DNA from 2 places in the Streptomyces sp. NPDC030820 genome. Region 2 is predicted to be linked to the other one. Evidence: riboswitches for the same ligand, from Rfam matches in the RefSeq annotation. Region 2 holds a riboswitch; the other holds the start of a gene.
The links. Region 2 has a riboswitch for glycine ahead of gcvT (glycine cleavage system aminomethyltransferase GcvT). Riboswitches for the same ligand answer to the same signal wherever they lie in the genome.

Region 1: it holds a riboswitch for glycine, as region 2 does, so the genes downstream of both, gcvP (aminomethyl-transferring glycine dehydrogenase) here and gcvT (glycine cleavage system aminomethyltransferase GcvT) in region 2, are expected to answer to the same signal.

What each region holds. Positions count from the first base shown of each region.
Region 1 is NZ_JBVIEB010000007.1:4,366-19,219, forward strand. Features, by position in the region: gene ACZ418_RS20035 (DUF881 domain-containing protein) at 1-112, shown strand, start outside; gene ACZ418_RS20040 (small basic family protein) at 109-441, shown strand; gene ACZ418_RS20045 (DUF881 domain-containing protein) at 447-1,304, shown strand; gene ACZ418_RS20050 (FHA domain-containing protein) at 1,495-2,322, shown strand; gene ftsR (transcriptional regulator FtsR) at 2,367-3,104, shown strand; gene ACZ418_RS20060 (bifunctional nuclease family protein) at 3,190-3,663, shown strand; gene ACZ418_RS20065 (MerR family transcriptional regulator) at 3,892-4,575, shown strand; gene ACZ418_RS20070 (DNA polymerase IV) at 4,641-6,056, shown strand; gene ACZ418_RS20075 (PRC-barrel domain-containing protein) at 5,978-6,349, opposite strand; glycine riboswitch at 6,469-6,563, shown strand; gene gcvP (aminomethyl-transferring glycine dehydrogenase) at 6,732-9,617, shown strand; gene ACZ418_RS20085 (TOBE domain-containing protein) at 9,692-10,111, opposite strand; gene ACZ418_RS20090 (ABC transporter ATP-binding protein) at 10,140-11,225, opposite strand; gene modB (molybdate ABC transporter permease subunit) at 11,267-12,127, opposite strand; gene modA (molybdate ABC transporter substrate-binding protein) at 12,124-12,942, opposite strand; gene ACZ418_RS20105 (molybdopterin-dependent oxidoreductase) at 13,149-13,637, shown strand; gene ACZ418_RS20110 (hypothetical protein) at 13,799-13,948, shown strand; gene ACZ418_RS20115 (hypothetical protein) at 13,920-14,135, shown strand; gene ACZ418_RS20120 (TOBE domain-containing protein) at 14,151-14,546, opposite strand; gene ACZ418_RS20125 (DUF1707 SHOCT-like domain-containing protein) at 14,671-14,854, shown strand, end outside.
Region 2 is NZ_JBVIEB010000009.1:375,607-390,460, forward strand. Features, by position in the region: gene ACZ418_RS26260 (enhanced serine sensitivity protein SseB) at 1-684, opposite strand, end outside; gene ACZ418_RS26265 (AAA family ATPase) at 751-1,398, opposite strand; glycine riboswitch at 1,561-1,658, shown strand; glycine riboswitch at 1,659-1,771, shown strand; gene gcvT (glycine cleavage system aminomethyltransferase GcvT) at 1,811-2,929, shown strand; gene gcvH (glycine cleavage system protein GcvH) at 3,039-3,416, shown strand; gene glyA (serine hydroxymethyltransferase) at 3,431-4,699, shown strand; gene ACZ418_RS26285 (L-serine ammonia-lyase) at 4,783-6,150, shown strand; gene ACZ418_RS26290 (class I SAM-dependent methyltransferase) at 6,156-7,016, opposite strand; gene ACZ418_RS26295 (VOC family protein) at 7,037-7,381, opposite strand; gene ACZ418_RS26300 (ribbon-helix-helix domain-containing protein) at 7,383-7,562, opposite strand; gene ACZ418_RS26305 (phosphatidylinositol-specific phospholipase C domain-containing protein) at 7,716-8,753, shown strand; gene ACZ418_RS26310 (glycoside hydrolase family 25 protein) at 8,790-9,344, shown strand; gene ACZ418_RS26315 (NADPH-dependent F420 reductase) at 9,358-10,020, opposite strand; gene ACZ418_RS26320 (EF-hand domain-containing protein) at 10,186-10,398, opposite strand; gene ACZ418_RS26325 (helix-turn-helix domain-containing protein) at 10,458-11,369, opposite strand; gene ACZ418_RS26330 (YVTN family beta-propeller repeat protein) at 11,491-12,678, opposite strand; gene ACZ418_RS26335 (polysaccharide deacetylase family protein) at 12,678-13,481, opposite strand; gene ACZ418_RS26340 (ATP-binding protein) at 13,567-14,070, opposite strand; gene ACZ418_RS26345 (enoyl-CoA hydratase/isomerase family protein) at 14,371-14,854, opposite strand, start outside.

The DNA.
Region 1 (14,854 bases), on a different contig from region 2:
CATCCGCGCCACCATCTCCACGGAGGGTGACGTACGGTTGCCCGCCGCACCGAGTGTGATCGTACGCACAGCACAGCCGAGCACCGAGAAGACTGAGAAGGGCACATCGTGATCGCCGTACTGGGCCTCGTCGTGGGAGTCGTGGCCGGCCTGTTGGTCCGGCCCGAGGTTCCGGCGGTCGTCGAGCCTTATCTGCCGATCGCCGTCGTCGCGGCGCTGGACGCCGTCTTCGGCGGGCTGCGGGCCATGCTCGACGGGATCTTCGACGACAAGGTCTTCGTGGTGTCGTTCCTGTCGAACGTGGTCGTCGCCGCCCTCATCGTGTTCCTGGGCGACAAGTTGGGCGTGGGTGCGCAGCTGTCCACGGGTGTCGTGGTCGTCCTCGGCATCCGGATCTTCTCCAACGCCGCGGCGATCCGGCGGCACGTGTTCCGGGCGTGACACCGATGAGCGAGCAGAACGAACAGAACGAGCAGCCGGAGAAGCCGGAGCAGCCGGAGAACAGGCTGCGCAAGGAACTGCCCGAGGAAGTGCCCGCGCGGGCACCCGAGCCTGCGTCGGAGCAGCAGGCGGAGCAGCCGCCGACCGGCCGGCAGCGGCTGGTCAAGGGACTGTGGCCGCCGCGGTTCACCCGGGCGCAACTCATCGTCGCCCTGCTGCTGTTCGGCCTGGGCTTCGGCCTGGCGGTGCAGGTGGCGTCCAACAGCGACACCGACAGCGCGCTGCGCGGCGCACGCCAGGAAGATCTTGTTCGCATTCTCGATGAACTGGATTCGCGTACTCAGCGTCTTGAGGACGAGAAGCAGGGACTCGAAAAGCAGCGCCAGGAACTGCAGAGCAGCTCCGACCAGGCGGCGGAGGCTCGCAAGCAGACGGCCGAGAAGGAGAGGCAACTCGGCATTCTGGCGGGCACCGTGGCGGCGCAGGGTCCCGGTATCACGATGACGATCGAGGACACGAAGGGGACGGTCAAGGCGGACATGCTGCTCGACGCGATCCAGGAGCTGCGCGCGGCCGGTGCGGAGGCGATCCAGGTCAACGGGGTCCGGGTGGTCGCAGGCACCTACTTCACGGACTCCGGTGACGGCATCGGCGTCGACGGGAACAAGATCAACGCCCCCTATCGTTTCCAGGTCATCGGCAAGCCGCAGGACCTGGAGCCGGCGCTGAACATCCCGGGAGGCGTGGTGCAGACGCTGGAGAAGGAGCAGGCCACGGTGACGGTCCAGCAGTCGGGCAAGATCGTCGTGGACGCCTTGCGACAGGCGAAGCGGCCTGACTACGCTCGGTCGTCCTCCCAGTGAACCGGCGGTGCATGGGGGACGTCCGGCAGGGGCATGAGGTTGCGGGGGGTCGGCGCACCGAAGAGGTGGTGCGTGGTGGAAACTGTCTGGTGGATACGGACGTTGTGAGAATGTCCGGCTCGGCCGGTGTAGGCAATCAGGGTTCGTCCTGCCCCACGGGCGGGTCTGTTTCGGTCAAGGGGAATCGCCCGTGAAGTTGTTTGCGAAGTTGTTCCGCAAGAGCGCGCGAGAGGGCAGCGACAACGCGACCGCTCGTCATCGCGCACAGCCCGACGCGGAGGGCCAGCGCCCGCTGTTCCGGGACCAGGTCGCTGGTCCGGGCGGTGACATTTCCGGAGGTCAGAGCGGGGCGTCGGTTGACCCTGCCCGGTCCGGCGGCATAGGTTTCGGGCAACCGTCAACCTCAGGTGCGGGTGGAGGGTTCGCCCCCGGTCCGTACGCGTCCAACGCCCCGGCGGGGCAGCCGCAGGAGGATCCGTCCATGTCGGTCCTGGTGTGTACGAGGTGCGGTAACCGCAATGCGGAGAACGCCCGCTTCTGTTCCAACTGTGGCGCGCCGCTGCGCCCCGGAGTGGCGCCGGAGCGTGCCTCCGAGACGACGTCCACGATCTCGATCTCCGGTCTGGAGGCCTACGACGCCGAGGTCACCGGCCAGACGCAGATGCCGATGCTGTCGCCCGAGGCGCAGGCCGCGGTGGACGCGCTGCCGATGGGCTCGGCGCTGCTGGTGGTGCGCCGGGGACCGAACTCGGGCAGCCGCTTCCTGCTGGACAGCGACCTGACCACGGCCGGCCGTCATCCGCAGAGCGACATCTTCCTGGACGACGTCACGGTCTCGCGTCGGCACGTGGAGTTCCGGCGCACCCCGGACGGCTCGTTCACCGTGGCCGACGTGGGCAGTCTGAACGGCACGTACGTCAACCGCGAGCGGATCGACCAGGTTGCTCTGTCGAACGGTGACGAGGTGCAGATCGGCAAGTACCGGCTGGTGTTCTACGCGAGCCGGCAGGGCATCTGACCCGCCCCCGGACCGGTGTCCGGGGGGACCCCCAGGGAAGGTCCATGCTTCAAACACCGAGCGGCGGTGCCGGAAGCGGTACCGCCGCCAGGGACAGTGGGCTGATGAGCATCGGCGCGGTGCTGAACGTGCTGCGCGACGAGTTCCCCGAAGTCACCATCTCCAAGATCCGTTTCCTGGAGTCGGAGGGGCTCATCGAGCCGCAGCGGACCCCTTCGGGGTACCGCAAGTTCAGCGCCGGGGATGTCGAGCGCCTGGCGCGTGTGCTGCGGATGCAGCGGGACCACTATCTTCCGCTCAAGGTCATCCGCGAGCACTTGGACGCCATGGAGCGGGGCGAGGCCGTCCAGCTGCCCCTCGTGGGCCGTCAGCGCACCGCTGAGCCCGTTCCGGAGCCGGCCGTGGTGCCCACGGTGGCCCGGATCGGCAGGGCCGAGCTGCTGGCGGCCGCGGAGATCGACGAGGGCGATCTCAAGGAGTGGGAGTCGTACGGGCTCATCGCTCCCCTGGAGGACGGGGCGTACGACGCCGAGGCGGTCACCGTGGCCGCGCTCGTCGCCGAACTGGGCCGGTTCGGGATCGAGCCGCGCCACCTTCGGGTGATGAAGGCGGCCGCAGACCGCGAGGCCGGACTGGTCGACCAGGTGGTGGCCCCCCTCAAGCGCCACCGCAACCCGCAGACGAGGGCCCTTGCCGAAGCCCGTACGAAGGAGCTGGCGGCGCTCACGGTGAAGCTGCACTCGGCACTGGTGCAGACCGCTCTCGGGGTGCGGCTGCCCTGAGCAGCGGGGGCGGTGAGCGGCCGGATCGGCCACCTGTTCCCGGCCCGACTACCCAAACGTCCCGGGCACGGCCTAGGGTTGCTGTGTGAACGAGCTCGATGTCGTAGGTGTCCGGGTCGAAATGCCCTCCAACCAACCGATCGTGCTCCTGCGCGAAGTGGGAGGCGACCGTTACCTCCCCATCTGGATCGGGCCGGGGGAGGCGACGGCGATCGCGTTCGCCCAGCAGGGCATGGCCCCCGCCAGGCCGCTGACCCACGACCTGTTCAAGGACGTGCTGGAGGCCGTCGGCCAGGAGCTGACCGAGGTACGCATCACCGATCTGCGTGAAGGTGTTTTCTACGCGGAGCTGGTCTTCGCCAGCGGTGTCGAGGTGAGCGCCCGCCCCTCCGATGCCATAGCGCTGGCCCTGCGCACCGGAACGCCGATCTACGGCAGTGACGCGGTGCTGGACGACGCCGGCATCGCCATTCCGGACGAGCAGGAGGACGAGGTGGAGAAGTTCCGCGAGTTCCTCGACCAGATCTCGCCCGAGGACTTCGGCACCAGCAGCCAGTGAGGTCGAACGGCCGGTGAGCGTCGCCGCCCCGTGTGCGGGCAATTGCCACCGGCCATTGAGAGCGTCCTACGGCCTCCCCCGAAAGCATTCGGCTAGCCTTTCCCCGCGGTGGGACACGGGAAACCACTCCTAGGGTGATTATCACTCGGCGTGCCGAGTGTGGCGATCGTTGACGCACCCCTGGTGACTGCCTACCGTCGTGAAGGCAGGTCAAGGACGGAGGTCGGCGTGAGAACCAGCGGCGACGGTACGGCTGGGGGTGCCCCCGGACGCGGGTTCGGGGAGAGCGGTCCGTACCCTCCCCCTAGCTCTCAGCTGCGTTCGAACAGGGGGTACCCCCAACCGAGCAGCGCGGTCGCTCACGCTCCGCAGCGGCCGACGGTGGTGCCGAACGGCGGAGGGGCGGCGTCCATGGTGGCGGAACAGATCGGCTACCGCGGGCCGACGGCCTGCGCGGCCGCGGGCATCACCTACCGACAGCTGGACTACTGGGCACGCACCGGCCTGGTCGAGCCGAGCGTGCGGCCCGCATACGGGTCGGGCACACAGCGGCTGTACAGCTTCCGTGACGTCGTCGTCCTGAAGATCGTCAAGCGGTTCCTGGACACGGGGGTCTCGCTGCAGAACATCCGCACGGCCGTGCAGCACCTCAGGGAACGCGGTTTCCGCGACCTGGAGCGGATGACCCTGATGAGCGATGGCGCCACGGTGTACGAGTGCAGCTCGCCGGACGAGGTCCACGCCCTGCTCCAGGGCGGTCAGGGCATCTTCGGGATCGCCGTCGGCGTGGTGTGGCGGGACGTGGAAAGCGCACTCTCCCAGCTGCACGGCGAGCGCATCGACACCGGCGAGACGCTGGTCGGGCACAACCCCGCGGACGAGCTGGCGCGGCGCCGCAACCGGGCGGTCTGAGCGCCGGGCGCCGCAGCGTTCCCGGCGCCACGGCATTGTCAGTGCCGTGGTGCAGCATCGGAGATGTGAGAAACGCGCCCACGATCCTGCATCTCGACATGGATGCCTTCTACGCCTCGGTGGAGCAGGCATCCAAGCCGAGCCTGCGCGGGAAGGCGGTCGTCGTGGGCGGGCTCGGGCCGCGCGGGGTGGTGGCCACCGCGTCGTACGAGGCACGCGTCTTCGGGGTCCACTCGGCGATGCCCATGGCCCAGGCGCGCCGGCTGGCACCCAACGCCGCGTATCTGGTGCCGCGCTTCACTGTGTACCGGGCGATCAGCGAGCAGGTGATGGCGCTGCTGCGGGAGCTGTCGCCGCTCGTGGAGCCGCTCAGCCTGGACGAGGCGTTCGTGGACCTGGAGGCCGGGGGGAGGGCCTGGGACGAGGAGTCGGCGCGGCTGGTCGCGAGCAAGCTGCGCGCGGACATCCGGGCGGTCACCGGGCTGACCGGATCGGTGGGGCTCGCCGCCTCGAAGATGCTCGCCAAGATCGCCTCGGAGCAGGCCAAGCCGGACGGCCTGGTGCTCATCGAGCCGGGATCCGAGCGGGCGCTGCTGGGGCCGATGCCGGTGCGGACCCTGCCGGGGGTCGGGCCGGCCACCGGGGACCATCTGCGCCGGGCCGGGATCACCACGGTCGAGGAGCTGGCCGAGGCGGGCGAGGACGAGCTGGTCCGGCTGCTGGGCAAGGCGCACGGGCACGCGCTGTACGCCATGGCCCTGGCCCATGACGAGCGGCCCGTGGTGGCCGAGCGTGAGGCGAAGTCCGTGTCGGTCGAGGACACCTACGACGTGGACATCCATGACCGGCTGCGGATCGGGCTGGAGGTGCAGCGGCTGGCCGACCGGTGCGTGGGGCGGCTGCGCGGGGCCGGGCTGTCGGGGCGGACGATCGTGCTGAAGGTGCGCAGGTACGACTTCTCGACCCTGACCCGCTCCGAGACGCTCAGGGGACCCACGGACGATCCGGCGGTCGTCCGGGAGGCGGCCGCGCGGCTCCTGGACTCGGTGGACACCACGGGCGGGGTACGGCTGCTGGGCGTGGGTGTCTCCGGGCTCGCCGACTACACCCAGGAGGATCTGTTCGCGCAGGCGATGCCCTCGCGGGCGGCGGAGACGCCGGAGGAGGCCGGGACCGAGGTCGTCGTGGAGCGGCCGGAGCCCGTCGAAAGGCACTGGCGGGCGGGACAGGACGTGAGGCATGCGGAGTACGGGCACGGGTGGGTGCAGGGGAGTGGGCTGGGGCGGGTCACCGTGCGGTTCGAGACGCCGCAGTCCCCTCCGGGGAGGGTGCGGACGTTTCTTGTCGGTGATCCTGCGCTGGAGCCCGCCGATCCGTTGCCGTTGGTTGCGGGGGCCTCCGATCAGGTTTCCTCCGACCCCGCCAGCTTGCCGAAGTCGTGGTCCGGGGCCGAGGGAGGCGATGCCACGTCCAGGCCGTAGTGGTGGTAGAGCTGGAGCTCCTGCTCGGGGGAGAGGTGGCGGCCCACGCCGAAGTCGGGGGCGTCCTTGATCAGGGCGCGGTCGAAGGGGACATGGAGGGAGCCCTCGACCAGTTCGCTCGGTTCCAGGGGGACGAAGGCGTCTCGGGAGAACAGGCCGGTGCGTATCGCCGCCCACTCGGGCACGCCGGTCGCGTCGTCGAGGTACACCTCGTCGATGGTCCCGATCTTGGTGCCATTGCGGTCGAACGCCTTGCGGCCGATCAGGTTGCGCGGATCGATGTCGGTCTGCACGGTCCCTCTCCCTCCACGTGGTCGCAACTCATCCGTAAGCACTACGAAAGAGCACATTCAGGGAGGCGGCCACTCGAGGGCCTCGTCGTTGACCCCGCTGGTAGGCTGACAGCGGCTGCTGACCCCGTGCGGGAGAGTCCTCCGACCACCTCGGAGGCGCCGAAGGAGCAAATCCTCCCCGGAATCTCTCAGGCTCACGTACCGCACGGACGAGGTCACTCTGGAAAGCAGGGCGGGTGTCGACGGCTCCCGCTCTCACCGACGGTGAAAGCCGGGACGTACCCGGTGAAGCTCTCAGGTTGAGATGACAGAGGGGGAGGCCGTCGGGGCACCCGCACCGTGGTGCCCTTCGAAGGTCGCGTCAGACCAGGAGGCCTCCGCAATGACCGCCCATCGCATTCCGCTCTCGGAGCTCGAAGCGGGCATCCCGTTCGAGCAGCGCCACATCGGCCCCGACCAGGAGGCGCGGGCCAAGATGCTCGCGCAGGTCGGCTACGGCTCGCTGGACGAGCTGACCGCCGCGGCGGTGCCGGACGTGATCAAGAACGCCTACGCCCTCGACCTGCCGGGCGCCCGCACCGAGGCCGAGGTGCTCGCCGAGCTGCGCTCGCTGGCCGACCGCAACCAGGTGCTCGACTCCATGATCGGGCTGGGCTACTACGGGACGTTCACACCGCCCGTCATCCTGCGCAACGTCATGGAGAACCCGGCCTGGTACACGGCCTACACGCCGTACCAGCCGGAGATCTCCCAGGGCCGCCTCGAAGCCCTGCTGAACTTCCAGACGATGGTCGCCGACCTCACCGGGCTGCCCACCTCCGGCGCCTCCCTGCTGGACGAGGGCACCGCCGCCGCCGAGGCCATGGCGCTGTCCCGGCGCATGGGCCGGAACAAGAAGGGCCTGTTCCTGGTCGACGCGGACGCGCTGCCGCAGACCATCGCCGTCATCCAGACCCGCGCCGAGCCGACCGGTGTCGAGGTGGTCGTCGCCGACCTCGGCGACGGCATCCCGGCCGACATCGCCGCGCGTGAGATCAACGGCGTGCTGCTCCAGTACCCGGGTGCCTCCGGCGCCGTACGCGACATCAAGCCGGTCATCGACCAGGCCCACGAGCTCGGCGCGCTCGTCACCGTCGCCGCCGACCTGCTCGCGCTGACCCTGCTGACCTCGCCGGGCGAGCTCGGCGCGGACATCGCCGTCGGCACCACCCAGCGCTTCGGTGTGCCGATGGGCTTCGGCGGCCCGCACGCCGGCTACATGGCCGTGCACGAGAAGTTCGCGCGCAGCCTGCCCGGCCGTCTGGTCGGTGTCTCCGTCGACGCCGACGGGAACAAGGCGTACCGGCTCGCGCTGCAGACCCGTGAGCAGCACATCCGCCGCGAGAAGGCCACCAGCAACATCTGCACCGCGCAGGTGCTGCTCGCCGTGATGGCCGGCATGTACGCCGTCTACCACGGTCCGGAGGGCCTGCAGGCCATCGCCCGGCGCACCCACCGGTACGCCACGATCCTCGCCGAGGGCCTGAAGGCCGGCGGTGTCGAGATCGTGCACGGCGCCTTCTTCGACACCCTCACCGCGCGCGTGCCCGGCAAGGCCGCCGAGATCGTCGCCGCCGCCCGGGAGCACGGCGTCAACCTGCACCTGGCCGACGCCGACCACGTCTCGATCGCCTGCGACGAGACCACCAGGCGGGCTCAGGTCGCCGCCGTGTGGTCCGCCTTCGGTGTCGAAGGCGACATCGAGGCGCTGGACGCGACCGCCGAGGACACGCTCCCCGAGGCGCTGCTGCGCACCGACGCCTTCCTCACCCACCCGGTCTTCCACCAGCACCGCTCCGAGACCGCGATGCTGCGCTACCTGCGCAGGCTGGCCGACCGCGACTACGCGCTCGACCGCGGCATGATCCCGCTGGGCTCCTGCACCATGAAGCTCAACGCGACCACGGAGATGGAGCCGGTCACCTGGCCCGAGTTCGGCCAGCTGCACCCCTTCGTCCCGGCCGAGCAGGCCGAGGGCTACCTCACGCTCATCCGCGAGCTGGAGGAACGTCTCGCCGAGGTCACCGGCTACGACAAGGTCTCCCTGCAGCCGAACGCCGGTTCGCAGGGCGAGCTGGCCGGTCTGCTGGCCGTCCGCGGCTACCACCGGGCCAACGGCGACGAGCAGCGCACCGTCTGCCTGATCCCGTCCTCCGCGCACGGCACCAACGCCGCCAGCGCCGTGATGGCCGGTATGAAGGTCGTCGTCGTCAGGACCGCCGAGGACGGCGAGATCGACGTCGAGGACCTGCGCGCCAAGATCGAGCAGTACCGCGACGAACTGGCGGTGCTGATGATCACCTACCCGTCGACGCATGGCGTCTTCGAGGAGCACGTCGCCGACATCTGCGCCCAGGTGCACGAGGCCGGCGGCCAGGTGTACGTCGACGGCGCCAACCTCAACGCCCTGGTCGGCCTCGCCAAGCCGGGCCACTTCGGCGGTGACGTCTCGCACCTGAACCTGCACAAGACCTTCTGCATCCCGCACGGCGGCGGCGGCCCGGGCGTCGGCCCGGTCGCGGTCCGCTCGCACCTGGCGCCGTACCTGCCGAACCACCCGATGCAGCCGGCCGCGGGCCCGGAGACGGGCGTCGGCCCGATCTCGGCCGCTCCCTGGGGTTCCGCCGGCATCCTGCCCATCTCCTGGGCGTACGTCCGGCTGATGGGCGGCGAGGGCCTCAAGCGCGCCACGCAGGTGGCCGTGCTGTCGGCGAACTACATCGCCAAGCGCCTGGAGCCGCACTACCCGGTGCTCTACACCGGCCCCGGCAACCTGGTCGCGCACGAGTGCATCATCGATCTGCGCCCGCTGACCAAGGCGACCGGCGTGAGCGTGGACGACGTGGCCAAGCGCCTGATCGACTACGGCTTCCACGCGCCGACCATGTCCTTCCCGGTGGCCGGCACTTTGATGATCGAGCCGACCGAGTCCGAGGACCTCACCGAGCTGGACCGGTTCTGCGACGCGATGATCGCCATCCGCGCGGAGATCGAGAAGGTCGGCGCGGGTGAGTGGCCGGCGGAGGACAACCCGCTGCGGGGCGCCCCGCACACCTCCGCCGCGCTCGGCGGTGAGTGGACGCACGCCTACAGCCGCGAGGAGGCCGTCTTCCCGGCCGGTGGCTCGGCCGCCGACAAGTACTGGCCGCCGGTCCGCCGTATCGACCAGGCCTTCGGCGACCGCAACCTGGTGTGCTCCTGCCCGCCGCTGGACGCGTACGAGGACTGACGTCGTCGCGCACGAGGACTGAGCGAGCGGTGCCACAGGGCCCCGTCCGGTTTCCGGGCGGGGCCCTCGCCGCGTCATGCCGTGGCCAGGGACACCTCGGTCGCCTTGATCAGAGCGACCACGTCCGAGCCCACGAAGAGGCCGAGGTCGGCCACCGCGTCCTTGGTGATCGCCGCGGTCAGTTCGCCGTCGTCGACGGAGATCTTGACCGTGGCCATGACGGCGCCGGTGGTGAGGCCGATGATCGTGCCCTGAAGCTGGTTGCGGATCGACAGGCCCTCGACCCGATGGGTGGCCAGGGAGACCTCGGTCGACTTCACCAGCGCGCGGACGGGCGAGCCGGGGGCGAGGGAGAGGTCCTCGGCGGACTCCTTGGTGATGGCCGCCATGAGGTGCTGGCCGCCGTCCAGACGGAGTTCGACGGTGGCCATGGCCTCGCCCGGGTGGACGGCGGTGACGGTGCCTGGGAGCTGGTTGCGGATGCTCAGGGTCATGGGCACTCACGGTAGAGCGCCCATGCGTTCAGGCCGGGTATGCGTGTGTCTGCGCCGCTTTGACGGTCGCCCAGACAGCGGCGCCGGGATGCAGATCGAGCTCGGCGGCGGCGACCGTGGTGAGGTCGGCGGCGAGGGGGAGTTCGCCGGTGAGGTCGGCGCGGATCTGGTCGCCGTGCGTCTCCAGGCCGGCCACCTCGCAGCGCCAGAGGTTACGGGCGCTGGCGCCGGTGGGCCGGTCCCGGAAGAGGGTGACGGCGGACGGCGGGAACGCCACGAACGCCGGGCCGGACAGCTTCTCGGTGGTCGTGATCGACGGGCCCGCGTCGAGTCGTACGGTGTGCCCGTTCGCCCGGCCGCGGTAGAGGTTGAGGCCGACGAGCTGGGCGATGTAGTCGGTGCGCGGATGGCGGGCGATGTCGGCGGGGCCGCCCTCCTGGACGACTCGGCCGTCCTCGATGACGACCAGCCGGTCGGCGAGCACCATGGCGTCCAGCGGGTCGTGTGTGACGAGTACGGCTACTGCCTCGAACTCGGCCAGATGGCGGCGGAGTTGGGCGCGGACCTCCAGGCGGGTGCGGGCGTCCAGCGCGGCGAGCGGTTCGTCCAGGAGCAGCAGCCGGGGGTGGGTGGCCAGGGCGCGGGCCAGGGCCACGCGCTGGGCCTGTCCGCCGGACAGGCGGCGCGGCTTGGCGCTCGCGTGATCGGCCAGGCCCATGCGGTCCAGCCAGGCCGCGGCCTGTGCGCGGGCCTCGGCTTTGCTCGCGCCCTGGCAGCGGGGGCCGAAGGCGACGTTGTCCAGGGCGGAGAGGTGGGGGAAGAGGAGGTAGTCCTGGAAGACGACGCCGACCGGGCGGGACTCCGGGGGAGTGTGCTCCAGGGGGGTGCCGTCCAGGCGGAGGTGGCCGTCGGTGAGAGGGGTGAGGCCGGCGAGGGCGCGCAGGGCGGTGGTCTTGCCGGCGCCGTTGGGGCCGAGGAGGGCGAGGACGTCTCCGGGGGCGGCGGTGACGGTCATGTCCAGGCGGAATGTGGTGCGGTCGATGATGAGGCGGGCGTCGAGTCCCTCGTCGCCCGTCGTCCGGAGGCCGGCTTCGGGGGCGTCGATGTCGGTCATGGGTGCGTACGTTCGCACATGCCCCGGGTCGGCTGCCACGGTCACGCTCCTGTCATCCAGCGGTCTCGCAACCCCGCCAGCACCGCGATCGACACCGCCAGCAGGACCAGGCTGAGGGAGATCGCGGCGTCGGGGTCGTTCTGCAGGGCCAGGTAGACCGCGAGGGGCATGGTCTGGGTGCGGCCGGGGAAGTTGCCCGCGAAGGTGATCGTCGCGCCGAACTCGCCGAGCGCACGCGCCCAGGCCAGGACCGCGCCCGCCGCGATGCCGGGCGCGATCAGCGGCAGGGTGACCCGGCGGAACGCGGTGAGGCGGGACGCGCCGAGCGTGCTCGCCGCCTCCTCGAAGCGCGGGTCGGCCGCGCGCAGGGTGCCCTCGACACTGATGACCAGGAACGGCATTGCGACGAACGCCTCCGCGATCACGACCCCGCTGGTGGTGAACGGCAGCGTGATCCCGAACCAGGCGTCCAGCGCCCTGCCGATCACGCCGTTGCGGCCGAGGGCCAGCAGCAGTGCCACACCGCCGACCACCGGCGGCAGCACGAGGGGCAGCGTCACCAGGGCCCGTACAAGGCCTCTACCGGGGAACTCTGTACGGGCCAGCAGCCAGGCCAGCGGCACGCCCAGGACGAGGCTCACGGCCGTTGCCGCTGTGGCGCTGACCAGCGACAGCTGGAGTGCCTGCCACACCTCCGTGCTGGACAGCTGGTCCGGCAGACTGCGCCAGGGCGCCCGGATGACCAGCGCGACCAGCGGCACCAGCAGGAACGCCAGCGCCAGCAGGCCCGGCAGCAGCAGCGGCAGCGGCACCCCGCGCCGGCCCCCCGTGCCGACGCGGCGACGCCGCGGCCGGTCCGTGCGGGGACCGGTCGCGGCGCCGGGCTTGTGGAGCGAGGTCACGGCTTGAGGAACCCTGCCTCGCCGAGCACCTTCTGGCCCTCGGCGGACTGCACCAGGGCGATGAACGCCTTGGCCGCCTGGGCGTTCGGCGCGTTCTTCAGCAGGACGATCGGGTAGGCGTTGATCGCCTGGGCGGACTCGGGGAACTCCACGCCCTGCACCTTGCCACCCGCGGACTTCACATCGGTCTTGTAGACGACCGCCGCGTCGGCCTCCTTCAGCTCCACCTTGTTGAGGGCGGACTTGACGTCCTGCTCGTAGGAGACCGGGGTGAGCTTGAGCTTGGCGGCGTCCAGGGCCTTCTGGGCGGCGGCGCCGCACGGCACGGTCTTGTCGCACAGCACGACCTTCAGGCCGGACTTGGTGAGGTCCTTCAGGGAGGACACCTTGTCGGGGTTGCCCGGCAGGGTGGCGATCTCCAGCTGGTTGCGCACGAAGGTGGCCGGGGTGCCGGCCGCGTCCTTCTTGTCCGTCACGATCGCCATCGTCTTGGGGCTGGCAGCGGCGAAGACGTCCGCCGGGGCACCGCCGGTGATGCTCGCGGCGAGGGTGTCGCTGCCGCCGAAGTTGAAGCTGACCTTGGTGCCCGGGTGCTGCTGCTCGAACTCCTTGCCCAGGGTCGTGAAGCCCTCCTTCAGGGAGGCGGCGGCGAACACGGTGACGTTGCCGGACAGCTTCGGGGAGGCGGAGTTCGACGTGTCCGACTTCGCGTTGGACGAGTCCGAGGAGGAGCAGGCGCTGAGTGCCATCAGGGCGGCGGCTCCCGCACCGGCCAGCTGCAGCATCCGCCGGGTCCGGCGCACGGAACGGGTCATCACGGATCTACTCCTCAGGTTCTGTGGAACGACTGTCGCGCCCTGGCACGGTCGGAAGCACCGGCCGTGCGGCGATGATACTGCCGCATCTGCCAGCTATGAGTCTCCTGTCTCATCGCATGAGCTGCGAACTTGTGACTTGTAGCTTGCATGTGCGTTTGCACGGTGCGCCGCGGCGGGTACGGTGCTGCGGGAGGTGGTCGCAGGTGACGCTCGCGGAACTCGCCCTGACCGGCGATCTGGCCCGCCCCGCCCGGCTGACCGTGCCGGACCTGCTCCGCTGGCCGCAGCACCGGGTGGACGTCAGCTTCGAGTGCGCGACCAGCGGCATCCAGCACCACCGGTTCGCCGGCCCGCGCCTGTACGACGTCCTGGCCGACGCGGAGCCCGGCTTCGACCCGGCGCGGCGCAAGGACCGGCTCCGCTTCCTCATCGCCGTCAGCGGGACGGACGGCCACCACGCCGTGCTGTCCTGGGCCGAGATCGACCCGGACTTCGCGGACGCGCCCGTCCTGCTGGGCGTGCGCATCGACGACACCCCGCTGCACGCGGCCGGGCCCCAGCTGGTGCTCCCGCAGGACCGGTGCGGGGCCCGGCACATCAGCGGGATCACGGCGATCCGGGTGGACGGCGGCTACCGCTGCGCCGGTCCAGCGCCCGCCGCACCAGGCCACGCAGCAGCGGCACCTCGGTGAACCGGCACAGGTTGCCCTTGAACTCCGGGGGGAAATCGGCCAGTTGGTCCTCGGTCAGGGCGGCCGCGGTCATCGGGACTCGGTGCGCTGCCGGCCGTGCCGGCCGTGCCGGCCGTGCCGGCCCGCCGGGAGGACGGCACGGTGGAGGCGGTGCTACGCCGGTGCGGACTGCCGGAGGCGAGGGTCGTACCAGGTTCGTCGCGGACGCGGAGGGGCAGCTGTCCGGTGTGCCGGTCGGCTGGGTGGAAGAGGTGTGGCCGTCGGTCGCCGACTGCGTGCCCGGTGTCGGCATGCCCGCGGCGGCGCCCTAGGGGCCCGGCGGAGCGGGTCCGTTACGCCCTGGCCTCGGCCCGCACCACCGCTCCCGACGCCTCCCGCCTCACCGACGCCCTGCTCACGGGGGTGCCGGCCGATGTGCGTGCCGCCTTCAGCCGTACGGTCCTCGGCCCGTTGCCGGAGGCCGACCGGCCCGCCACCGCCGTCCTGCTGTGCCGGTGACGGCAGGGTGAAGGGTCAGACGCGGTCGATGTGCACGTTGGTGGACTTCACGCGCGCGGTGGCCTCCATGCCGACCTCCAGGCCCAGTTCCTCGACGGCCTCCCGGGTCAGCAGCGACACCAGCCGGTGCGGGCCCGCCTGGATCTCCACCTGGGCGGCGACGTCACCGAGCTTGATCGCCGTGACGATGCCGGGGAAGGCGTTGCGGACGGAGGTGTAGGAGGCGTCCTCCTCGCCACCGCCCGCCTTGGCCAGCTCGACCGAGAACGCGGCGAGATCCCTGCCGTCGATGAGCCGCCGCCCGGAGTCGTCGCGATGGGTCGCCACCCGGCCCGCGTCGGCCCAGCGACGGGCGGTGTCCGGGCTCACGCCGAGCAGCCGCGCCGCCTGGCCGATCGTGTAGGACTGCATGCCGGTCACGATAGGGCCACACCGGGGGAACCGTGGACATGGGGTTGGCCGTTGGGTATAACGCGATATAGCGTTAGTTCGGGACGATGGGCCCTGCGGGGACGTGCTGAATCGGGGTGAGGGTATGGCGGCCGAGCTGCTGCACACGGAGATGCCGTCGGGGCTGCGTGCCTCGCACGCGGACCGGGACCGGGTGGTGGACGTGCTGACGGGCGCCGCGGGCGACGGCCGGATCACCGCGGAGGAGCTGGAGGAGCGCGTGACGGTGGCGCTATCCGCGCGCACGCTGGGCGAACTGGCCGCGCTGA
Region 2 (14,854 bases):
TTTGCCGAGGGCCCGGCCCAGGGCCTGGAGGGGCTGGGCGCGGAAGTCGCCCTCCCACTGGGAGAGTTCGACGCCGACGAACATCGCCGGCTCGTCCGTCTCTATGGCGGCCAGGCAGCGGCGGGCGGTGAGGACCACGCCGGTCCCGGCGAACTCGGCGGACGCGGCGGAGAGGAAGTCGACCGGGTCGTCCTGCCAGTCCGGCTCGAAGAGGCGGACCCGGGCGCCGGAGTTCGGGCCGTCGAGGGGCGTACGGCCGGCCCGGCACAGCTCGGCCACCGCCGCCGGCGGGAGCGGGATGCCGACCAGGGCGTCGGGGTTCACCGCGATGCCGACCTGCGCGGGCAGGCCGCGGGCGAACTCCACGGCCGGGGCGATGGTGTACGGCATATGGGAGCCGGCCGCCTGGCGCAGCTGCTCCTCGGAGCTGAACACCGGGACGTACGCCTGGCCGTCGATGTCCAGCGTGGGCAGGTCGAGCGGGCCGCTGTCCGGGCCGCCGCCGCTCGGCAGCGGGATCCAGAGCAGGCTCCGGCCCAGCACCTCGATGATCCGGCCGGCCGCGGCGGGTATGCCGAGGGAGGCCGAGAGCACCTCCTCCAGCTCGTTGCCGGGCCAGCCGCCGTGCGGCTGGGGGTGCGCCTGTGCCGGGAAGTCCGCGGGAATGTCCGCCGGGAAGTCCATCTGCCTACCGCCTGCTGGGAACCACTGCTGTGACCATGAAGGCTAGCGGGTGGCTGTGACAGTGCCTCACCTTGTGAAGGTGATCCGCCGCAGGGCGTCCGCCGCCGGCCGGTCCAGCAGCACGGCCGCGCCGCAGCCGGCGGGCAGTTCGCCGCGTTCGACCGCGTCGAGCAGCCGGGCGGTCGTACGGCGGTGGCGGCGGAAGGCGTAGCCGGAGACGCCCCGGCCGCGCTCGCGCTGGCCCTCGCGCGCGGTCTCGGGGGTGACGTCGAGCAGAAGCAGATGGAGGGTGCCGCCGCGGCGGCGGGCCTCCCGGGCGAGCCAGGCGCGCACCCAGGACTGGGTGCCGCAGTCGTGCACGACGACGCCCTCGCCGGTGCGCAGGGCGCGGCGCAGGCCGGCGTAGTGGGCGAGGCGGACCAGGGGGCGGTAGAGGGCGTAGGGGAGGAAGGCCGGCAGGCGGGCCGCCCAGCGGTCGCGGGTGTGCTGGGAGTCGATGCGGGGGCCGGTGACCGCGCGCTGCATCAGGGTCGACTTGCCGCTGCCGGGCAGGCCGGTGATCACGGCGAGATCGCGGGGCCCGAAGGCCAGGGCCCGCGGGCCGCGGCCGGCCCGGTCCCGCAGGTCGCGGACGACCGGGGCCGGGGCGGGACGCTGCCTCGGCACCGCGATGCCGGTGGTGGTGGCGGTGGCGTACACCGGGGTCCTGTTCACCGTGATCGTCCTCCCCTGTCGGCCCGGTAATCTTCATTCCCCGACCGCGCAAAGAGAAGGTAATGGACGATGTCACCGGCGGGGTCCGGGTCCTGCCACAGGTCGGTTACAAAAGCCCGCTCGCCGTGCGATGATGTGGCCGCCAACTGCATACCGGCCGCTTGAATCCGCGCGGGAGAGTTCCCAGCAGCCTTCGCTGGGACGCCGAAGGAGCAAGTCCCTCCCTTGAATCTCTCAGGCCCCGTTACCGCGCGGGCGAGGCACATCTGAAAAGCGGGCCGCTGTGTCAGTGGCTCCACCCAAGGTGCAAGCCGTGATCGTCCCTGTGGCGGTCCTGGCGAACCTCTCAGGTTCCGATGACAGATGGGGAGGAACGTTCCTCGCCTGTCATTCCTTGGGAGACGACCGACCGATGAGCAGTACCGAACTCCGTCACACCGCGCTCGATGCCCTGCATCGCTCGCTCGGTGCGACGATGACCGACTTCGCCGGCTGGGACATGCCGCTGCGCTACGGCTCAGAGCGCGACGAGCACATCGCCGTGCGGACGAAGGCGGGTCTCTTCGACCTCTCCCACATGGGCGAGATCACCGTCACCGGCGCCGAGGCAGCCGCCTTCCTGAACTACGCCCTGGTCGGCAACATCGCCTCCGTCGGCGTGGGCCGCGCGCGCTACACCATGATCTGCCAGGCCGACGGCGGCATCCTGGACGACCTGATCGTCTACCGGCTCGCCGAGACCGAGTACATGGTCGTCGCCAACGCCTCCAACGCCCAGGTGGTGCTGGACGCGCTGACCGAGCGCGCCGCCGGCTTCGACGCCGAGGTGCGCGACGACCGGGACGCGTACGCGCTGATCGCCGTCCAGGGCCCGGAGTCCCCCGGCATCCTGAAGTCCCTCACCGACGCCGACCTCGACGGCCTGAAGTACTACGCCGGCCTGCCCGGCACGGTCGCCGGCGTCCCGGCCCTGATCGCCCGCACCGGCTACACCGGCGAGGACGGCTTCGAGCTGTTCGTGAAGCCCGAGCACGCGGTCGAGCTGTGGCAGGCGCTGACCAAGGCCGGCGAGGGTGTCGGTCTGGTCCCGTGCGGCCTGTCCTGCCGGGACACCCTGCGCCTGGAGGCGGGCATGCCGCTGTACGGGCATGAGCTGAACACCTCCCTCACCCCCTTCGATGCCGGGCTCGGCCGGGTGGTGAAGTTCGAGAAGGAGGGCGACTTCGTGGGGCGCGAGGCGCTCACCGAGGCCGCCGCCAGGGCCGAGGAGAACCCGCCGCGCGTCCTCGTCGGGCTGATCGCCGAGGGCCGCCGGGTGCCGCGCGCCGGGTACGCCGTCGTCGCCGGCGGCGAGGTGATCGGCGAGGTCACCTCCGGCGCCCCCTCCCCCACCCTGGGCAAGCCGATCGCCATGGCCTACGTCGACGCGGCGCACGCGGCGCCGGGCACCGAGGGCGTCGGCGTGGACATCCGGGGCAGCCACGAGCCGTACGAGGTCGTGGCGCTGCCGTTCTACAAGCGACAGAAGTAGACACTGGGCGCGGTCACCGTGTGACCCCGCGCACGTTTCCGCTGCTCACCAGCGGCTTCAGCAGTCCCCCCTTCATCAGCACTCCCGCGCGTACAGGAGAATTCAGGCCATGAGCAACCCCCAGCAGCTGCGCTACAGCAAGGAGCACGAGTGGCTGTCGCCCGCCGAGGACGGCGTGTCGACGGTCGGCATCACCGAGTTCGCGGCCAACGCGCTCGGCGATGTCGTCTACGCCCAGCTCCCCGAGGTCGGCTCCACCGTGACCGCGGGCGAGACCTGCGGCGAGCTGGAGTCCACCAAGTCGGTCTCCGACCTGTACTCGCCGGTCACCGGTGAGGTCACCGAGATCAACGAGGACGTCGTCAACGACCCGTCGCTGGTCAACTCGGCCCCCTTCGAGGGCGGCTGGCTGTTCAAGGTGCGCGTCGCGGAGGAGCCGGCCGACCTGCTCTCCGCCGACGAGTACACCGCCCAGAACGCCGGCTGAGGAGTCGTAGCCGTATGACCGTCCTGAACACGTCCCTGCACGAGCTGGACCCGGAGATCGCCGCCGCGGTCGACGCCGAGCTCGGCCGCCAGCAGTCCACGCTGGAGATGATCGCCTCCGAGAACTTCGCGCCGCTCGCGGTGATGGAGGCGCAGGGCTCCGTCCTCACCAACAAGTACGCCGAGGGCTACCCGGGCCGCCGCTACTACGGCGGCTGCGAGCACGTCGACGTCGCCGAGCAGATCGCGATCGACCGGATCAAGGAGCTGTTCGGCGCCGAGTACGCCAACGTCCAGCCCCACTCCGGCGCCTCCGCCAACCAGGCGGCGCTGTTCGCGCTGGCCCAGCCCGGGGACACCATCCTCGGCCTGGACCTCGCGCACGGCGGCCATCTGACCCACGGCATGCGCCTCAACTTCTCCGGCAAGCAGTTCAACGTGGTCGCCTACCACGTGGACGCCGTAACCGGCCTGGTCGACATGGCCGAGGTCGAGCGGCTCGCCAAGGAGCACCGCCCGAAGGTGATCATCGCGGGCTGGTCGGCGTACCCGCGCGAGCTGGACTTCGCCGCCTTCCGCCGGATCGCGGACGAGGTCGAGGCCTACCTGTGGGTCGACATGGCGCACTTCGCGGGCCTGGTCGCGGCCGGTCTGCACGCGAACCCGGTGCCGTACGCCGACGTGGTCACCTCCACCACGCACAAGACGCTGGGCGGTCCGCGCGGCGGCATCATCCTCGCCCGCAGCAAGGACTTCGCGAAGAAGCTGAACTCCTCCGTCTTCCCGGGCTTCCAGGGCGGTCCCCTGGAGCACGTGATCGCGGCGAAGGCGGTCTCCTTCAAGGTCGCCGCCTCGGAGGAGTTCAAGGAACGCCAACGTCGTACCGTGGAGGGTGCCCGTATCCTCGCCGAGCGCCTGACGGCGGCCGACGCGCGTGAGGCCGGGGTGAACGTCCTGTCCGGCGGCACGGACGTGCACCTCATCCTGGTCGACCTGCGCGAGTCGGAGCTGGACGGGCAGCAGGCCGAGGACCGCCTCCACGAGGTCGGCATCACGGTCAACCGCAACGCGGTCCCGAACGACCCGCGTCCCCCGATGGTGACGTCGGGCCTGCGGATCGGTACGCCCGCCCTCGCCACCCGCGGCTTCACGGCCGAGGACTTCGCCGAGGTCGCGGACGTGATCGCCGAGGCGCTGAAACCGTCGTACGACGCGGAGGCCCTCAAGGCGCGCGTGAAGGCGCTCGCCGACAAGCACCCGCTGTACCCGGGCCTGAACAAGTAGACCCGGACAAGCAAGTCCCCGGTGGGGCGCCCGACGGAGATCCCGGAGGGTGCCCCGCCACCCCCCCGTCTTGAGGAGTGACCGTGGCCATCTCGGTCTTCGACCTGTTCTCGATCGGCATCGGCCCGTCCAGCTCCCACACGGTGGGCCCGATGCGCGCGGCGCGGATGTTCGCCCGCCGCCTGCGCAACGAAGGGCTGCTGGAAAAGACCGCCACCGTCCGGACGGAGCTGTACGGCTCCCTGGGCGCGACCGGACACGGCCACGGCACCCCGAAGGCCGTCCTGCTCGGCCTGACCGGCGACTCGCCGCGCACGGTGGACGTGGAGACGGCGGACGCGCGGGTGGAGGCGATCAAGGCCGAGGGCCGGATCAGTCTCCTGGGCGAGCACGAGATCGCGTTCGACTTCGACAAGGATCTCGTGCTGCACCGCCGCAAGGCCCTGCCGTACCACGCCAACGGCATGACGCTGTGGGCGTACGACGCCTCCGGCGCGGAGCTGTTGTCGAAGACGTACTACTCGGTCGGCGGCGGCTTCGTCGTGGACGAGGAGGCGGTCGGCGCGGACCGGATCAAGCTGGACGACACGGTCCTGAAGTACCCCTTCCGCACGGGCGACGAGCTGCTCCGCCTGACGAAGGACACCGGCCTGTCGATCTCCTCCCTGATGCTGGAGAACGAGCGGGCCTGGCGCACGGAGGAGGAGATCCGCGCGGGCCTGCTGGAGATCTGGCGGGTGATGCGCGAGTGCGTCCGGCGCGGCATGTCCCGTGAGGGCATCCTGCCCGGCGGCCTGAAGGTGCGCCGCCGCGCGGCCGTCTCCGCCCGGCAGCTGCGCGCCGAGGGCGACCCGCTGGCCCACGCCATGGAGTGGATCACGCTCTACGCGATGGCGGTGAACGAGGAGAACGCGGCCGGCGGCCGGGTGGTGACCGCCCCCACGAACGGCGCGGCCGGCATCATCCCGGCGGTCCTGCACTACTACATCAACTTCGTCCCCGGCGCCGACGAGGACGGGGTGGTCCGCTTCCTCCTCGCCGCCGGCGCCATCGGCATGCTCTTCAAGGAGAACGCCTCCATCTCCGGCGCCGAGGTCGGCTGCCAGGGCGAGGTCGGCTCCGCCTGCTCGATGGCCGCGGGCGCGCTGGCCGAGGTGCTGGGCGGCTCCCCGGAGCAGGTCGAGAACGCGGCCGAGATCGGCATGGAGCACAACCTCGGCCTGACCTGCGACCCGGTCGGCGGCCTGGTCCAGATCCCGTGCATCGAGCGCAACGGCATGGCCGCGGTGAAGGCGGTCACCGCGGCGAAGATGGCCATGCGCGGCGACGGCTCCCACAAGGTGTCCCTGGACAAGGTCATCAAGACCATGAAGGACACCGGCGCGGACATGTCCGTGAAGTACAAGGAGACGGCGCGGGGCGGGCTGGCGGTCAACATCATCGAGTGCTGACGCTGTCAGGTCCGGGCCAGCAGCAGGTCCTCCCCGGTTGACGGGCGCAGGCCGTCGGTGCGGCCGGTGAAGTAGCGCTCGGCGTGTGAGGCGCCCGGGATGTGGTGGGCCTCCCTGAAGCCGGCCTCGTGGGCCAGGGTCAGCATCTCGTCGGGGGTGTAGAAGCTGAGGAACGGCGTGCCGGATGCCCGGGCGCCCGCCTCGCTCGCCTTGAGGCCGGCGCGGTCGGCCTCGGCCACCAGGTCCTCCGGCAGCAGGAAGGTCATGGCGAGGGTCGAGCCGGGGGCGAGCCCGGCGAGTTGGCGCAGGGTGGCAGCGGTGGCGTCCTTGGTGAGGTACATCGTGACGCCGGACGAGGCGACGACCGCCGGCCGGCCGGGGTCGAATCCGGCCGCGGTGAGCTGCTCCGGCCAGGTCCCGGCGCTCGCCTCGAAGTCGACCGGCACCAGGTGCAGCCGGTCCGGGATGCCGTAGCCGAGTTCGGCGAGGCGCCGACGCTTGAAGTTCTGCGTGCCGGGCTGGTCCACCTCGAAGACGTGCAGCCGGGACGCGGTCTCCGGTCTGCGCTGGGCGAAGGTGTCGAGGCCGGCGCCGAGGAGGACGTACTGGTCGACGCCCCGGTCCGCCTGCTCGGCGACCAGGTCCTCGATGAAGCGGGCGCGGGCCACCATGGCGGCCCGGAATCCGCGGGTGCCCTGCGGGTCCATGTCCGGGCGGTCGCGCCAGCCGTCGCCGGGGGAAACGAGCCGCAGACCGATCTCGTCCTCCAGGACATGGGGCGGCGGATCGACCTGGACGTGCATCGCCCGCCACAGGGCGCACCGCACGGCGGTGTTGTCCGGTGTCCCGCCTCGCTCGTCGGTCATGGCGCCGCTTCCCGTCCCCGTCACTTCGCCGCGGGGGCCTGGAGGCTCCACAGCCGCCCGTCGGGGTCGCGGACCGTCATCATCCGGGTCCCGAAGTGGGTGTCCTCGAACGGCGTGACCACCTCGACTTCGGGATCGGCGCGGAACGCGTCCGCGTCCGGCACCCTCAGCACGATCTGTGTCCGCGGCGCACGGTCCTCGGGGACCTCGGCGATGAACACGTACGGCCCGTCGCCGATGCGGAACTGGCCGGAGTTGTGGTCGGTCGCGAACTCCAGCTCGTAACCGAGCGCCTGGAAGAACTTCGCCGCCCTGCCCCAGTTGTGGGTCTCCAGGAACACGGCCTCGATGCCTTCGGTCGCCATGTCAGCTCTCCTTCTCGGTCGACTGCTGTTCCTGCCCATGGGCGTCGTCGAGGTAGGCGCGCAGCGCTTCTGCGACCAGTGCCGACAAGGACATGCCCGACTCGATGGCGCGGTACTTGACCTGCTTGATCAGTCCGATCGGCAGGTACACGTTGAACTGCTTGACTTCCTCATCACCCACACTCCGAGGCTAGCATGCTAGCAATCTAGCCGCCAGCGGTGACGGGCCACGCGACGGCCGGAGAGTGGCCGATGTTCCTCCGGGGGCTACCGCGCAGTAACCGCTCGCTCTTACGCTGCCGCCAACTCGGCGACAACAAAAGGGAGTTGAGCAATGGGTGCGGTGAGACGGCTGGCGGCGCTCGTGGGTGCCGGTGCTCTGCTGATGGTGGGGCCGGGCAACGCCCACGCGGCGGCGCCGAAGTTCTCCGAGACGACGGCGATCGGCACGCACAACGCGTACGACAAGGCCAAGTACACCTACTTCGCACAGGCGCTGGACTCCGGCGCCTCGCTGCTGGAGCTGGACGTGTACGTGGACAGCATCAGTCACCGCTGGCGGGTCAGCCACAGCAATCCGCTGGGCGACGACAACAACTGCGAGGCGGCCAAGACCCCGAGCGAGCTGTACAGCAAGAACCGCAACCAGGACTTCGGCAGCTGCCTGGACAACATCGCGGCCTGGAACCAGCTCCACCCCGACCACCCGCCGATCGTCTTCAAGATCGAGATGAAGGTCGGCTTCAACAACAACGCCGGGCTCGGGCCGGACGAGTTCGACACGCTGATCCACCAGAAGCTCGGCAGCAGCGTCTACAAGCCGGCCGACCTGCTGGGCGGCACCTACAGCACGCTGGACGCGGCCGCCAGGGCCAACGCCTGGCCCAGCCGCGACTCCCTCAAGGGCAAGTTCATCTTCGAGGTGATCCCCGGCACCGTGGAGATGAACAACCCCTTCGACCACTACTGGACGGACCAGGAGTACGGCGACCATCTGCGCGACCTGTACGGGGCCGGGAACATCTCACAGGCCGAGGCCTTCCCGGCGGTGCTGGGCGCGGCGAACGGCGACCCGCGCTCGGCCCGCTGGAGCTCGGACACCTCGATCCGGCCCTGGTTCGTGTTCTTCGACGGTGACGCGGCGACCTACGTGAACAACGGGTACGACACGTCGTTCTACTCCACGAACCACTACATCTCGATCATGACCGGGGCCTACAACGTCTCCCCCGCCATCTCCTCCACCGACCCGACGGACGCCGAAGTCGCCGCCCGGCTGGCCCTGCTGGCCAGGGATCACGCGAGCATCATCACCTCCGACTGGTCGGCGAAGTCCGCGTCGGTGCTGAGCGAGGTGACCACCCGAAGCTGAGGTTCCGGATGCGGGCGCAGGGGGCACAACCCCTACATGCTGCACGGCATCGACGTAAGTGCCTTCCAATCCTCCGCGTACGGCACGGACGGCCTCTCCTTCGTCTTCATCAAGGCGACGGAGGGCCGTTCGTACGTCAATCCCCGGCTCACCGCCCAGACCAAGCGGGGCCGCGACGCCGGACTGGTCGTCGGCTTCTACCACTTCCTGTGGCCCGGCAACGTCACCGCCCAGGCCGAGTACTTCGTCCAGCACGCCCCGGAACGCGCCGGCGACCTCCTGGCGGTCGACTGGGAGACCACCGGCGACGGCACTCACGCGAGCAACGCGGAGAAGGACCACTTCATCCGCACGCTGAAGGAATTACGGCCGCACAACCGGGTTCTGCTCTACTGCAATCGCGACTTCTGGCTGACCGTCGACACGACCTCCTACGCGGGCGACGGCCTCTGGATCGCCGACTACGTCACCGCCGGCCACCCCCGCATCAAGGCGCACTGGCGCTTCCACCAGTACACCAGTGAGCCCCACGACAAGGACGTGGCCGACTTCTCCAGCAAAGCCGCGCTGAAGGAGTGGGCCACGCCGTAGGGCCGCGCGGAGCTCAGCCCCGGAAGTCCGCCGGGCGTTCCGGGGAGGCCGCCGTGAGCGCCTTCTTCACTCCCTCCACGTCGGCGCGGAGGCCGTAGACGGGGGTGCCGGGCTGCTGGCGCCAGGAGTCGTCGAGGCCGCCTGCGTCGACCGTGTCGAAGCCGAGTTCGTCGATCAGGGCGCGGACCTTCGCCTTGGCCGCCTCGTCGTCGCCGGCCACCGGCAGGGCGATGCGCTCGGGGTCTCCCGCGGGGCGGGGGCGGTCCAGGATGTCCTGGGCGTAGGTGCCGTTGAAGGCCTTGATCACCGGGTGGCCGAGGTGCCCTTCGGTCCAGCGGCTCTCGGTGCGGCCCTCGTCCTCGATGCCGGCGATCCGGCCGTCGCGCTCGCGCGGGTAGTAGTTACCGGTGTCGATCACGGCCACGTCCTCGGCGGCGCCGTCCAGCAGGCCGGAGGGGAGGTTCGGGACCGCCTTGAGGGGGACGGTGACGACCACCACCTCGGCGCCCTTGGCCGCGTCCTCGGCCCGGACCGCGGTCGCTCCGGTCTCCTCGGCCAGTTCCCTGAGCGTCTCGGGGCCGCGGGAGTTGGCCACGGACACCTCGTGGCCGAGGGCGGTGAGCCTCCGGGTGAGGTTGCCGCCGATGTTCCCCGCGCCGATGATGCCGATCTTCATGACAGGCCCTCCGGGATGATTGTATGCGTGCGCATGCGTCTGTCCCGGGCGACAACCCCTTGGGCGTGGGTGCTATTCCGTCGCTGCGGCGATCGGGTGAACGCGCTCGGAGGCCCCGGTCGCGGCGAAGGGGCCCGCACCGCGGTGAGGGCCCCTCCCGGCACGTCACTTGTTCAGGTACGCCCAGAACTCGTCGAACGACAGGACCTTGTCGCCGTTGAGGTCGCGCTGCTTGATGATGGCCTCGGCGACCGACTCCGTGACGTTCCAGTCGCCCTCCTGGGCCAGGGCGGACTTGAACTCTGCGGCGGTGATGAATCCGTCACCGTCCGCGTCGATCCGCTGGAACTGCTTGCGTGCTTCCTCGATGTCCGCCACCGATCCGCCCCTTTTGGTCGTTTTTCTCATGCCGTGCTGGCGTACTGACGCTGGTCAGATTAACGGCCCGGCCAGGCCTTCAGTGCCGCGACCACCCAGGCGAACTCCTCCTGGAACTTCGGGGGCTCCTGCTCGCCCTTGATCGCGGCGGCCAACTCCCGGTAGCGGGCGACCTCGTTGCCGAGGTCGATACGGCGGAGCACGGCCGCACGGTCGGCGTCCGCACCGAGCAGTTCGGTCAGGACGGCGTCCGCCTCGGGTGAGCGCGGGGTCACTCCGCGTTCCCGTGCGGCGCCGACCAGCTCGACCAGCCGCTTGAAGAACATCGCCGAGGCGCCGGCCGGGGTGTCCGGGGTGCGGTCGGCGGCGTTGAACTCGATCATCCGGCGCATAGCGACCCGGAAGTCAGGGTTCTGCAGCAGCTCCGCCAGCTCCACCCAGGCGTCGACCTGCGCCGGGGTGGGGTCCTCCGGCAGGGCCACGCCGAGGGTCCGGGTCCGCTCCCGGATCCAGGGGTCGGCGGTGTCGAGCCCGTGGAAGATCTCCGCCACGAAGTCGTCCACGATCCGCTGCCGCTCCGCGGCCGACAGCCGCGCCAGTTTGTTCATGAGAGTCGTCTCCTGAGCCGTCGAGCCCCGCCGGGCGACCGTCGACAGCACCGCGCGGGTCACCTTCAGCGACCTGATCTGCGCGTCCAGGGCCGCGACATGGGTGGCCGCGACCTCGGCGACCGTCCGCTCCCCGGCCAGCACCTTGCGTACGTCGTCCAGGCCGAGACCCAGCTCGCGCAGGGTGCGGATCAGCTCCAGGCGGGCCACGGCGGCGCTGTCGTAGAGCCGGTAGCCGCCGGAGGACCGGGTCACCGGGGTGAGGACGCCCTCGTCGGACCAGTAGCGGATGGTGCGCACGGTCAGCCCGGTGGCCCGGGCCAGCTCGCCGATGGTGAGAAGTCCGGTGCCGTCTTCCGTCATGTCGGCGAGTCTGCGCCTTCCAGTGGGTGGAGACTCAAGGAGCGGGCCCGCGGACCGGCTCCCCGACGGCCCGTGGGCGACGCCGCCGGGGATGGCGACGCCGCGGCCCAACTGCCTACGGTCAGCGGAAAATGCCGGTGTGCCCGAGCGAGTAGCGGCCCGGCTGCGGGTAGACGGCGAGGCCGTGCGGGCCGCTGCCGACCTTGATGCGGGCCAGTTCCTTACCGGTCCGGGTGTCGATGGCGTACACCTCGCCGTCGTAGCGGCCGGACAGCCACAGCACCTTGCCGTCGGCGGAGACGCCGCCCATGTCGGGGCTGCCGCCACCGGGCAGATGCCACTTCTTGGTGAGCCGCTTCTTGGTGAAGTCGAAGAGGGAGATGGTGCCCTCGCCCCGGTTGGAGATGTACATCTCGCGGGAGTCGCGGCTGACGTAGAGGCCGTGGGCGCCCTTGCCGGTGTAGAGGAAGCGGGGCTTGGTGAACTTGTCGCCGTCGAGGATCCACAGGCCGTTGGCGACCATGTCGGCGATGTAGAACAGCTTGCCGTCCGGTGAGATCTTGACGTCCTGCGGCATCGCGCCGTCGTACGGCAGCCGCTCCTGACGGACGACCTTCATCTTCGCGGTGTCGACCTTGAGGACCTCGCCGCTGAACTCGCAGGAGACGATGAAGTACCGGCCGTCCGGGGAGAAGTCGGCGTGGTTGACGCCGTAGCAGCTGACCGGCACGGCCTTGACGACCTTCATGGTGTGCGCGTCGCGGAAGACCAGCTGGCGGTCCTTGGAGGCCATGACGACGGCGTACTTGCCATCAGGCGTGAAGTACAGGTTGTACGGGTCGTGCACGGCGACCGGCTTTCCGGCCTGGCCGGTCTTCGGGTCGATGGGGGTGAGGCTGTTGCCGAGGTCGTTGTTGACCCAGAGGGTCTTCAGGTCCCAGGACGGCACGACGTGCTGGGGCTGGTGGCCGACCGGGATCGTCTCGATGACCTTGTAGGTCTTCGGATCGATGACGGTGACGGTGTCGGAGTTGGTGTTGGGGACGTACACCCGGGACGGGAAGTCCCTGACGACCGGGGAGAGCTGGTTCGGACGGTCGGCGGCGTAGAGGTCCTTCGGGTTCTGGACCGGGGGCATCCCGGGCAGCACGTTCACCTGCCGCTTGCCGTTGCCCGGCTGGGCCGGCGCCTTGCTGACCAAGGCCTCGTCCGTGTGGTGCTGTGACTCCGAGCTGCACGCGGACAGCAGCGTCAGGGCGGTGAGGGCGGCACCGGCGGCCAGCAGCCGGGCGGCTTTCGTGGTTCGCATCAGCTCAGCAGCTCCGTGGTGGTGACCGCGCGCAGGTTGCGGCGGCCGAGTTCGTGGAGGAGGTCGGGCAGGGCGGCGACCGTGTCCGGGTACCCGAAGTGCATGCTCACCACCGACCCGCTGCGCACTTCGGCAAGAACCTTGCGGGTGACGGCGGCGGCGCCAGGCCGGGTGTAGTCGAGCGAGTCGACGTCGTACGACAGCACATGCGGGTAGCCGGCGGCGCGGGCGATCCGGGCGACCAGCGGGGAGGCGGTCGGCGAGCGGGAGGGGCGGAACCAGGTGCCGATGGAACCGGTGAGCCGCTTCAGCCGGTCCGCGCAGTCGGTGATCTCCTTGCGGGCGTCCGCCTCGGCCATGCCGTTGATGGAGATGTGCCGTTGGGTGTGGTTGCCGAGGTCGTGGCCGCCGTCGAGGATCCGGCGGGCGATGTCCGGGTGTTCGTCCAGCCAGGTGCCGACGGCGAGCACGGTGAGCCGGGCGCCGTGCTGCTCGGCGGTATCGAGCAGGGAGTGGGCGAGACGGGGGTCGCCCTGGCCGTGGAAGGTGAGGGCGACCTGGGGGCGGGTGCGCGGGCCGTGGGTGATCTGGGCGGGCTGACGGGGGTAGGCGCGGGGGGCGGGCGCCGTGGGCGCGCCGGCCGCGCGCCGGCCGGAGGATGTGCCGGACGGGGCCGCGGAGTGTGGGGCGTTGGGCGGGGCGGCCTGGCCTGCGCCGCAACCGGCGGCGAGCGCGCCGCCGGCGACGAGCCCGGCGCCCGCGCGCAGCACCCCGCGTCGGTTGGTGGTGGTCACCCGCACCATTTAAGGCGCGTTAGGTAAGAAAACCGCCGATTGCCCCGAAAGGGGGACGATTTCGGGTCGCGGTAGGGCGAATGACATTCCCTCGCTACCTGTCGGCCACCCGCATCTCGAACCAGGTCGTCTTGCCCCTCGGCAGCAGGTCCACGCCCCACCGGTCGGAGAGCTTGTCCACGAGGAAGAGGCCCCGGCCGCTGACGTCCATCTCCTGGACCGGCATCAGACAGGGCAGGCCGCGCGAGGGGTCGCGGACCTCCACCCGGATCCAGCCGGGGCGGCGGCGCATCCGCAGGCCGAACACCCGGGCGCCGGTGTGCCGTACGGCGTTGCCGACGAGTTCGGACACGAGTAAGACGGCGTCCTCGGTCAGCTTGGGACTGAGCCGCCAGGTGCGCAGCACCACGACCTGGGCGAGCCGGCGGGCGGTCGCCGCGGACTCCGGGCGGGACGGCAGCGGCACCTCCGCCTCCGTCGGGTTGCCGAACAGTTCGAGCGCCTTGAGCGCCTGTTCGTCCTCGACCGCGGGCGACCAGCGTGCCGCGGCCGCACGGCTGTGTCCCCGCGGCTGTTCGATGCCCTCCAGCCCCGCCATGCCCCCATGATGGCGGCCCGGAGCCGTCTTGGGGGCCGTTCCGGAGGAATACGCCCCTTGCGCGCCCCCGTTCTCCGCCGAGCGACCGGCATATGCCGACGGCATGTCACTCGCCGGTACAACCCGGTTGACCTGCGAAGGCGGCTCACTTTCGGGCAATCGTCAGGCTCCCTCGACGAGGCAGGCTTAAGGTTGCCTTAAGGCTCCCATAAACCGCCCCATCGAGGGACCCCGGATGCGCGATGCGTCAATTGCAAGGGGACTCAAGGGAGTTACGGGGGAAGTTCACACCGCTGACGTTCAGCGGAACTTGGCCTTGCCGGGGCCCTCCTCCACGAAGCTGCGCATGCCGATCTCGCGGTCCTCGGTGGCGAACAGGCCCGCGAACCAGTTCCGTTCCACGGCGAGGCCGGTGTCGATGTCGGTCTCCAGGCCGGTGTCGACGGACTCCTTCGCCGCGCGCAGGGCGATCGCCGGGCCCTGGGCGAGCCTCGCGGCCCAGGCGTGCGCCTGCTCGTACACCTCGGCGGCCGGGACGACCCGGTCCACCAGGCCGATCGCGAGGGCCTCGTCGGCCCTCACCTGACGGCCCGTGAAGATGAGGTCCTTGGCCTTGGACGGTCCGACCAGCCGGGGCAGCCGCTGGGTGCCGCCGGCGCCCGGGATCAGGCCGAGCAGGATCTCGGGCTGGCCGAGCTTGGCGTTCTCGGCGGCGATGCGGTAGTCGGCGCACAGGGCCAGTTCGCAGCCGCCGCCGAGGGCGTAGCCGGTGATGGCGGCGACG